3 regions of the Marinifilum sp. RC60d5 genome follow, and region 2 is predicted to be linked to each of the others. Evidence: riboswitches for the same ligand, from Rfam matches in the RefSeq annotation. Region 2 holds a riboswitch; each other region holds the start of a gene.
The links. A riboswitch is a leader RNA that binds a small molecule or an ion and turns the genes downstream of it on or off. The one in region 2 is predicted to bind cobalamin.
Positions count from the first base shown of each region.

Region 1: linked by a shared signal. The riboswitch ahead of ACT3CE_RS13330 (TonB-dependent receptor) and the one ahead of ACT3CE_RS06875 (ribonucleoside triphosphate reductase) in region 2 are both predicted to bind cobalamin.
Region 3: linked by a shared signal. The riboswitch ahead of ACT3CE_RS08965 (ABC transporter substrate-binding protein) and the one ahead of ACT3CE_RS06875 (ribonucleoside triphosphate reductase) in region 2 are both predicted to bind cobalamin.

Region 1 is NZ_JBQTGK010000005.1:135,678-138,896, reverse strand. Features, by position in the region: gene ACT3CE_RS13330 (TonB-dependent receptor) at 1-1,825, opposite strand, end outside; cobalamin riboswitch at 1,962-2,172, opposite strand; gene ACT3CE_RS13325 (4Fe-4S binding protein) at 2,882-3,219, shown strand, end outside.
Region 2 is NZ_JBQTGK010000002.1:703,126-706,344, reverse strand. Features, by position in the region: gene ACT3CE_RS06875 (ribonucleoside triphosphate reductase) at 1-1,357, opposite strand, end outside; cobalamin riboswitch at 1,466-1,648, opposite strand; gene ACT3CE_RS06870 (DEAD/DEAH box helicase) at 1,838-2,959, opposite strand; gene ACT3CE_RS06865 (hypothetical protein) at 3,074-3,219, opposite strand, start outside.
Region 3 is NZ_JBQTGK010000003.1:341,604-344,822, reverse strand. Features, by position in the region: gene ACT3CE_RS08970 (iron chelate uptake ABC transporter family permease subunit) at 1-470, opposite strand, end outside; gene ACT3CE_RS08965 (ABC transporter substrate-binding protein) at 474-1,658, opposite strand; cobalamin riboswitch at 1,746-1,885, opposite strand; gene ACT3CE_RS08960 (hypothetical protein) at 1,979-2,977, opposite strand.

The DNA of each region.
Region 1 (3,219 bases), on a different contig from region 2:
CAGCACCAATTTTATAATTAAAAATAAAATCGATTCCTGTTGATTGGGTTTCTCCAATATTAATGTGTCTACGTGTTTTCTTAACTCCTTCAGCTTCATCAGCATCACTTGTTGTTATTGTTTCGTAGGCAATCATATCATTAATCTTATTTTGATATGCCGAAACACTAAGAGATAGTTTTGAAACGATATATTCTACAGAAAAAGAATAGTAGTCCGATTTTTGAGGATCTAAATCTGAATTCCCTAGGTAAAGACTACTCCCTTTTTGATAACGATAATACAATTCTTTTAAAGTTGGAGCTTTAAATCCTTTTGCATAAGTTGCTCTGAAATTAAAGTTATTCATTTTGTACAAAGCAGATACTTTTGGCGTAAAATCGTTACCATACTCTTTGTGTTTTACGTAACGAATGCCCGCAACTAAGGAAAGGTTTTCTATTAGTTTAATTTCATCTTGAGCAAAAACAGATAGCGTATAAGCATCTGCTTTATCGCCAGTAATTCTACCTTCCGATTCTATTTCTTCATTCACATATTCACTACCTACAGTAAACTGATTTGCTTTATTCAATCGGAAAATATATTTCAAATTCACATCTTCACGTTTCTGCGTTGTGTTTAGAACCTTCTCTCCAGTAGTATAATCTTTGTAATCTTGATTGTATTTGTAGTAATATTTAAACTGATCGGAATTAAAATCAACAGTTAAATAATCGGTTTTATTTGTTCTAAATTTCGCTCCAGCAGAATACGAATTATCCTTGTAATGGTATCCATAGTTTCTTACTGTGGTTGGTAACTCTACGTCTTTCTCATACATCGACCCCAAAACATAAAAACTCAACTTCTTACTTACATCGTAATCAAATCGCTGACTTATGGTGTAATCGTTATACGCATTTACTTGTTTAGCATCGGTCTCCACCAATACATCATCAGAAGGATCATCGTTATCATTGTCCTCATCGATTTCGAATTTACTTAACTGCCAGCCGTCAGATTCTTTTCTTGAATAAGAAGTAAGAGAAGAAAAACGACCTGAATTTATACCGACTTTATTGTGATATTGTCGTGTTCCATATTCGCTTACACGTGTATTGCTTTCGGCATAAATCTTCCGATTCGACTTTTTCGTGATAATATTAACAACTCCTGCAATGGCTTCTGAACCATACAATGAAGAGGAAGCTCCTTTTACCACTTCAATTTTCTCAATATCATCGGGGTTAATTCGGTTCACATCATTTTGACCACCAACATCTCCATACATTCTTTTTCCATCTACAAGAATAAGAATATAATCGTTACCCAAACCATTCAATTGAATAAAGGATCCCATATTACCAGGGTTAAAGTCGAAAGAAGGACTAATGCCCGACATTAAATCAGCAAATCCCGATGCCGATACTGCTTTTACCAATTTCTTACCAATTAACTCGGTTTGCACGGGAGCACTTTTTAAATGGTGAGGAGTTCCTGTTCCGGTAACAACCACTTCGCCCAATTGTCTTTTCGATTTCTCTAACTGAACATTAAGAGTGTTTGCACCTTCTTTAATTTCTATGGTCTGCTTTTTTCTTGCGTAACCCGAGTAAGAAACAAAAACATCGTACTTCCCAACTTTTAAATTTCTTAAGGTATAAGTACCTTCTCCGTTGGTAGCTGTTCCAATGGTGGTTCCATGAAAATAAACATTGGCACCAATTAATGCTTCCTGTCCAAGTTTGGAGTTCACTGTTCCCGATAAAGATCCGACTTGTGCCAATAAATTCTGGCTAAGTAATAACAAAACACTAATTAGAATGTAATTTCTAAACTGCATGATAGAGTTGTTTTTAATAAAATTTTAAACATCACATCTTGCTGCCTGGCGTTTACACAAACACCGAATTAATAAAGACAAATACTGAACATGCTTGTAAGTTCAATACTATACTTCGATTCCCGGAAGCAAAATATTTAATAGTTACGACTTGGCAGGTCTCCTGACTTTTCTCAATTTTTACGGCCTTCCCCCCTTACGAGAGTGGCATGCAGCATAAAAATTCTGTTTTGCAAATTGCAAAATGAGAATTACAGTAGCGGGTACTGTCCCGGATTTTCACCGGATTCCCTTTTCATTCCCTCAGATGATAACCTGAGTAGAACACCAAAATCGATGCAAAAGTATTATATTTTTAGAAATATCCGCTAAGGAATAAACTTAAATCAAACTGTTGTAAAGCAGATTGTTAATACACTTATAAATACTATGTTTAGTATTTGATATTAATCTGATAAATATCAGATAAGTAAAATAAATATTTATTTAGATTAAACTATCAAGATATCCAGCATAAGTAATTTTTGATATTCTACACTTAATAAGTCTTCTTAACTTTGGAATTCGTGCTCTTATTGTATTCGACATTTCCCAATTCTCCATTCAAATTAGTAATCGTTGTCCTTTAATTTCCTCATTATTTTCTATTTTTTTTACTTTACCATATTTCTTAATTCTACTTCCCTATTAAAAGATCATATAATCTATTCGAAATCTGCTTTAGAGGTTCTATATGTGGAAAATTACCGGTAAAGTATGTAGACTAAAACTATGGCTGTAATTTCTTAAATATCTATTAAAAAGGTAGTACTCTTATACCTTTTCAATAGAAAATAGTACGTTTTTATATTTATTAGACCTGCAAAAAAAACAAGAAGTAAACAGTACATTTATTGAGATTAACTTATTGACAGTTATTAAAATTTATTAGTTGAGAAGTGTTTGTTTCTTGCATAAAATAAAGGAAGCGTATTGTCAGATAAAAATTGTTCAACTTTGGTTGATATGTACTATTTGAATATCTTAGCCATCTAATAAAAGTAGAGGTTGATAAGCATGTCAAAAAAACAGATAGTTGAAACAATATATACTTACAGCTTAGTAATTCTATTGCTTGTGGCAATAGCTTATAGAGGTGGTCGTACACATTTTTTTACTAAATCAGATCAAATCGAAGTCACTGTTAGTATAGAGTCTGTACAAAATCTCTTTCCTGAGGCAAGTTCTTTTCACAAAAACAAGCTCAATATAATAGAGATTAAATCGGGCCTTAACGATATAGGTAAGGCGCTTGTATCTACCGATTTTGTGACCGATAATTATGGGTATGGAGGCGTCGTGCCTTTGCTTATTGGTCTTGATAAGAATCATCATGTTGTAGGCGTTGAATTACT
Region 2 (3,219 bases):
CAATTACCTTGCGTTTTATTTCCAAACTATTTTTACCCAAATCCATTAAATGTTCCAATCGCTTAAAAAATTCCGATTCATTGGTAGATTCATAACCTAATCGAGGTAAATTTATGGTTACCACTCCCACCGATCCTGTTAATGGATTTGCTCCAAATAAGCCACCTCCTCTGCGGGCTAATTCTCTCTTATCTAAACGTAGGCGACAACACATACTACGCACATCATCAGGCGACATATCGGAATTTACAAAATTAGAAAAATAAGGAATTCCATATTTAGCAGTAATCTTCCAAATGTTTTCATAAGCCGGTTTATCCCACTCAAAATCGGAAGTAATATTATAAGTCGGTATTGGAAATGAAAATACACTGCCATTAGCATCTCCTTCTTCAACTACTTCGGCAAATACTTCGTTGAACAAATCCATTTCTGCCTGACAATCGCCATAGGTTAGTTCCTGAGCTTTTCCTCCAATCACCACTGGTTCATCCTTCATGAACGAAGGAACATTCAAATCCATTGTAATGTTTGTAAATGGAGTTTGAAATCCAACCCGAGTTGGCACATTAATATTAAACATGAATTCTTGTAAAGCCTGTTTCACCTGCTTTCTTTCTAACTTATCGAATTTAATGAATGGGGCCAGTAAAGTATCAAAATTAGAAAATGCTTGTGCTCCGGCTGCTTCCCCCTGCATGGTGTAAAAGAAATTTACTACCTGACCTAATATGGTTCGAAAATGCCTTGCCGGATTACTTACCAATTTACCCGAAGCCCCTTTAAATCCAGTAATAATTAAATCCTGCAAGTCCCATCCTACACAGTAAACACTTAAAAAACCTAAATCGTGAATATGTATCGCACCTTTTTTATGAGCATCGCCAATTTCCTGAGGATAAATTTTGTTCAACCAATATTGCGAACTTACAATTGTAGAGATATGCTGATTTAATCCTTGTAATGAATAGGATGAATTGGCACTTTCTTTTACCCTCCAGTCCTGCAAATTCAGATAATCGTCAACCAAATTTAAATTGGAAAACATCTCTTTGGTATCACGAACTGTTTCGTGCTGTTTTCGGTATAAGATAAAAGCCTTAGCTACTTCGAACAAGTCGTATCTAAAAAGTGTTCTTTCTACCAAATCCTGAATTTCCTCTACATTAGGAATTCCTGTAAAATCAATTTCTTTTCGGATCTGATTTACGCAAAAATCGATTAGTTCGACTCTTTCTTCGCCTACAGCCTGAAAAGCTTTTGAAACTGCTTCTTTAATTTTATCCAGGTTAAAATCAACAACCTGTCCATTTCTTTTCCGAATTTGACACTCGGACACACTACCATTAATTTTCATTCTACTTTTTTTTGATTTTGAAAAAATGATAGCTTCTGAGGGAAATATATAGAATAATAGCACATCGTAGTTGTATGTGCTCATTCTCTGCTTTTCTCCCGAAAGCTACGAACTAATTCATTACAGGCAGGTCTTCTGGCTTATCCTTTTTAATTGGTCTTCCCATCCCGATTTATCGGCACAGTGACATATTCAATTAAAACTTAACGGACTTACAGCTGCGGGGACAGCTCACGAATTAAACGTGATTCCCTATTAATTCTTTTCAGAACCTATAAATCAAAACAATATTACTAATTTATGTAATAAAACACAATTACAGTTATTAACAATAATTACTAAACTACTGATTCTCTATAAGCTTTATCGGTTAATAACTTCTATTTGTAATAACAAGTAAAAACCCCATCAGAAATAAATTCCAATGGGGTTTAATATTTTTTGTATTTCTCATTTAAAATGAGATTACTAATCGTATCATTATCTTTTTCCTCTAATCTGGCTAAAGCCAATATTCAATGCTTTCTGGAAATAACGAATGCTTTTCATCTCTTTGCTATTTACAATAGCCAAAGAAATACCTTCTTTTCCGGCACGAGCAGTACGTCCGCTTCGGTGTGTGTAATATTCCTCTTTATCAGGCAATTGATAATGAACAACAAAGGCTAAATCGTCAATATCTATTCCTCGTGCAGCCAAATCGGTTGCAACCAAAACTCTCAGCTTTTCGTTCTTAAAGGCACGCATTACCTTATTACGTTCAATTTGCTTTAAATCGCCGTGAATGGCATCAGCTTTTACATTCTGTGCTTGTAATTGCTTGCTTAACTTCTGAACTGCATCTTTGGTTTTACAAAACACAACTCCTCTGGCTTTGGTATCCGATTTTAAAAATTGCATCAGCACCGATAGCTTTTCCACATCATCGCAAAGTACAAACTGATGTTTAATATTTTTGTTTACCACATTTCTGCCACTCACCTCAATTTTATGTGCACCTGGCGAAAAATGTTTTTTAATCATCTGCATAATTCCCTGTGGCATGGTTGCCGAAAATAACCATTTATTTTCTACAGCAGTAAGGTAAGCTAAAATTTCATCGAGCTGAGGTTTAAATCCCATGCTTAACATCTCATCCGCCTCATCTAAAACAATAGTTTTAACATGAGTTAAATCGACAGCTTTTCGTTTTACCAAATCGATTAATCGACCGGGAGTTGCAACAATAATATGGGTAGGACGACGAAGTGCACTTATTTGCTTTTCGATAGGAGCTCCCCCATAAACAGCCTCGGTAAAAACCTTATCGGTATATTTGGTAAACTTGAACAATTGCTTGGAAATTTGCAAACCCAACTCGCGTGTAGGACACAAAATTAATCCTTGTACTTTCTCTACTTTTGGATTAATTCGATGTAGCAATGGCAAACCAAAAGCAGCAGTTTTACCTGTTCCTGTTTGAGCTTGTCCAATTAAATCGGTATTTGTATTCATTAAAACCGAAATAACTTCAGCTTGTATTTGTGTAGGTTCAATAATCTTAAGATCCTTCAATCCTTTTACAAGATCCTTACTTACACCTAGTTCTTTAAAATTTTTCACGCCTATTCATTTAAAATGATCCGCAAAGATAAGCTAAACAATTTAGAATTATTAATGAATAATTAGTAATTACAGAAGAATAACTATAACACAATGTTACTATGTATATTTATTTCATAAAAAAAGTTCTTTTTCCTCATCTTTTACTACAGACATATTATGGATTAAATTGATTTTAAAAGGGTAATTTTTTCCCATACAATATAACATAATTAACCATGGAACAAACCACAATAATTCATGAGTACAAAAATATCCCA
Region 3 (3,219 bases), on a different contig from region 2:
TCGGATATTCGAATGGAAGCCAGAGCAACTAAAAAGAAAACCAATGAGGCTCCTGCTACTGCTGCTGCTACCAATGCCCAACTACCTAAAAAAGCTGAGATTGTTCCGAAAAGGACAGGAACAATTGCCGAGGCCATAACCATTAATGCAACTCCTAAACTAGCTCCCGAACTAATTCCCAAAACATAAGGTCCGGCCAATGGATTTCGAAATAATGTTTGCATCATTAAACCTGTTACCGATAATCCTGCACCTACAAAGATGGCAGTTAAGGCTTTAGGCAATCGAAAGTTTAAAACTATATAATTCCATGAATTTTTCACATCTCCACCAAAAAGTATGGCAAATACTTTCTTAAATGGAATATTTACACTGCCAAATATCAAATCCAATAAGAAAACACTTACTATTAGCAGAAATAACAGACCAAATAGTAATGAAATCAGATTTTTACTTTTGTTAACTGTCATTTTTTATTTTAATTTCTGATAAAAATACAATTCATGATCTTGTAAAAGCTCAGGATGTAATATTTTAATCACATCTTTAAGCACCACATCTGGTTTCATTATTCCCGATTCGTACCAATCATTTGCTCCCCTATCATTCATGCGTTTGGTATAACAATAAACTTCTTTGTTTTTGGAAGCCTTAAATAAAGCATACCTTTGATCTAAATCTATTAATTCTTTCATTGTTCTACATTGTCCGGGACCAAACCATATATCAGCATCGCTTTGTTTATCAAAAACGACTTCAAAACTTAGGGGAATACTACCACTTGATTTATCGGAAAACCAGCAATAATCTGCTTTTGCATCGCGCAGCAACTGTGCAATATATGATTGCCCACCGGGCATATACCAGGTTCCTTTAAAATTATAGCCACATAGAACAGTAGGCCCAATATTTATGTTTGTGAGCAAATTTTGTGAGTCATTATAGCGCTGTTCTATTTTATTAAAAAGTTTTTCGGCTTCGGCTTCTTTGTTAAAAAAAGCTGCAATAAATTTTGCCCATTCGGCTCGTGCTAATGGCGATGATTCCATCCATTCTATATTATAAGCTACCGGCAAACCTGCTTGCATTAATTTTGTTTCTCGCTCGGTAATTTTCATGAAACCAGCTACCATTACCAAATCAGGATCTAACTCAACAATTTTTTCAAAATTAAGAGTCTCGGCATGTCCAACTGTTTGTATTATTCCATCCTGCGCTTTTTTATTCAGTTGCTCATCATAAATTCTATCTTTTAGTGAGATAGCAGCAATTTTATCTTCCACACCTAAGAATTTAAGAATTCCTATTTGTGTACTCGACAATGCTGCAATACTTTTAATGGGTACATCGACCAGAAGACCATCTTTAGGAATTTCTGTTTTTAAAAGCGAGCCTTTGTTTTTCAAATAATATTTTTGAAAAATTTTTCCCGGATTCCAGGGATCCCAAACAATCAGTTCTTTTAAACCATTATCCAATAGTTTTACCTGAAAACCTTTGGCATACTTTAATTTTGTTTGATGATAAAATAAAGAATCATTAAAAGATTCCTGACTAACACTTTCATTTGTTTTAGCAGATTTACCTGACTGACAAGATGAAAATCCAATTAGAATTAAGAATCCGATTCCTAAATAAAAAGATCTTACTAAATTCATTTTCTTCCACAATAATTGTGGGGAAAGTTGACCGAAAAATACAATTTTCAAAATCATACTTTCGTTACTCAGTTCCCCGAAGTTACGAAACATCTTATTTATCAGGCAGGTATTCCGACTTAGCTTGCATATTCATGAAAGCATTACGGCTGCGGGGACAGTTTTGGGTTTTCACCAAATTCCCTTTTCATTCCTCAAACAAGGAAACCTAATTGCTGCAAATCTATGTATTATTTTGGACATAACAGATAGAATAAAATATCATATAATAATGATGCAGTAACTTTTTATCTATTTTATACAGACTTAAAAAATTCTTTCTACAACAAATTATTCATTTGAATATTTAATTTCTCAGAAAATTCATCCATATTTTTAGTAATAAATTCGTGAATTACAATATCTGGCTGAAGCTCGGATACGATTTCCTTTACTCTGGAAGTTTGAAAAGGTAAATGCTGATCAATTTTTAGAACATGATTTCGTGCACTTGAATATTTCTCAGAAAAATTAAGGTCTGACCAATTTTCAGGCAAGCCTTTTTGCACTTGATTAATCTGATAATTGCCCGACAAACTGCAATTTAAATGCAGACTCTTAATTCTTTCCTGCACATCTTTAGACAAACGAGATACTCTATCAAGAACAAAATCAATAGCCTCATCTTCACAACGCAAAGCAATGTTTGTATTCATTAAATGACCAGTATCAAGTAAAAAATTCCAGTTCGAAAAATTTAACCTTCCTGCGAAATCATCTACTTCTGCAGGAAATAAAAAATCTAAACCAGGCCACCACAAATTCTCTATTGCAAGAGTAACTGGAGGTTCTCCATTTGGAAACTCTTGTACTGTCGTGTTCAGCATATCAGCAAAATTTGCTAATACCTCTACATTTTTGTAGGTAAAATCACGAGTGAATGCATGTTCTAATTCCACATGTGCAGCATGCAAAACAGCATGTGCAGGATTAAATATGCTAGCATGTTCCCACAATTGCTTTTGACAAGCAATCATTTCCTTTTTATTATTACCCCCACAACAAAATTTTAAATCCTTAGAAGACATTTCGGGAAAATAAGATTTTACTGCTGCTTGTCCTTTTCTCCAAACATCTAACCAGGTAACCCAAAATGGCAAATGAACACTTTTTACAATTTGTTTCGGAATCGCTTCATCAGGAAAATCATAACCAATTAAAAGTTCAACACCATCTAAGTTTTTCTTTTCTATATATTCTGTTAATCCTTTCCAGGCATTCTCAAATTTATTTAAATCTGGTGGATAAACTGAAAAATCAATCAAATTTTGGTACTTCATATATAATAGTGTGTTTTTCCCTCTTATACTAATTTAAAATAGGGTGTAAATAAAAATTCAGTCAAAAATAGTCTTAATAGAGCACATTTACACCCACCCTATTCTATAAATTTGATCACTTTTTTCATGCCAGGAGTAAAAAAATGACGTTTTGGGCATTTTCGAAAAAAATCGAAAACGTTATCATAAAATTAAAAATGCCATTTTCATGTTAATAATGATAAAATTCTTTATTAAATCTG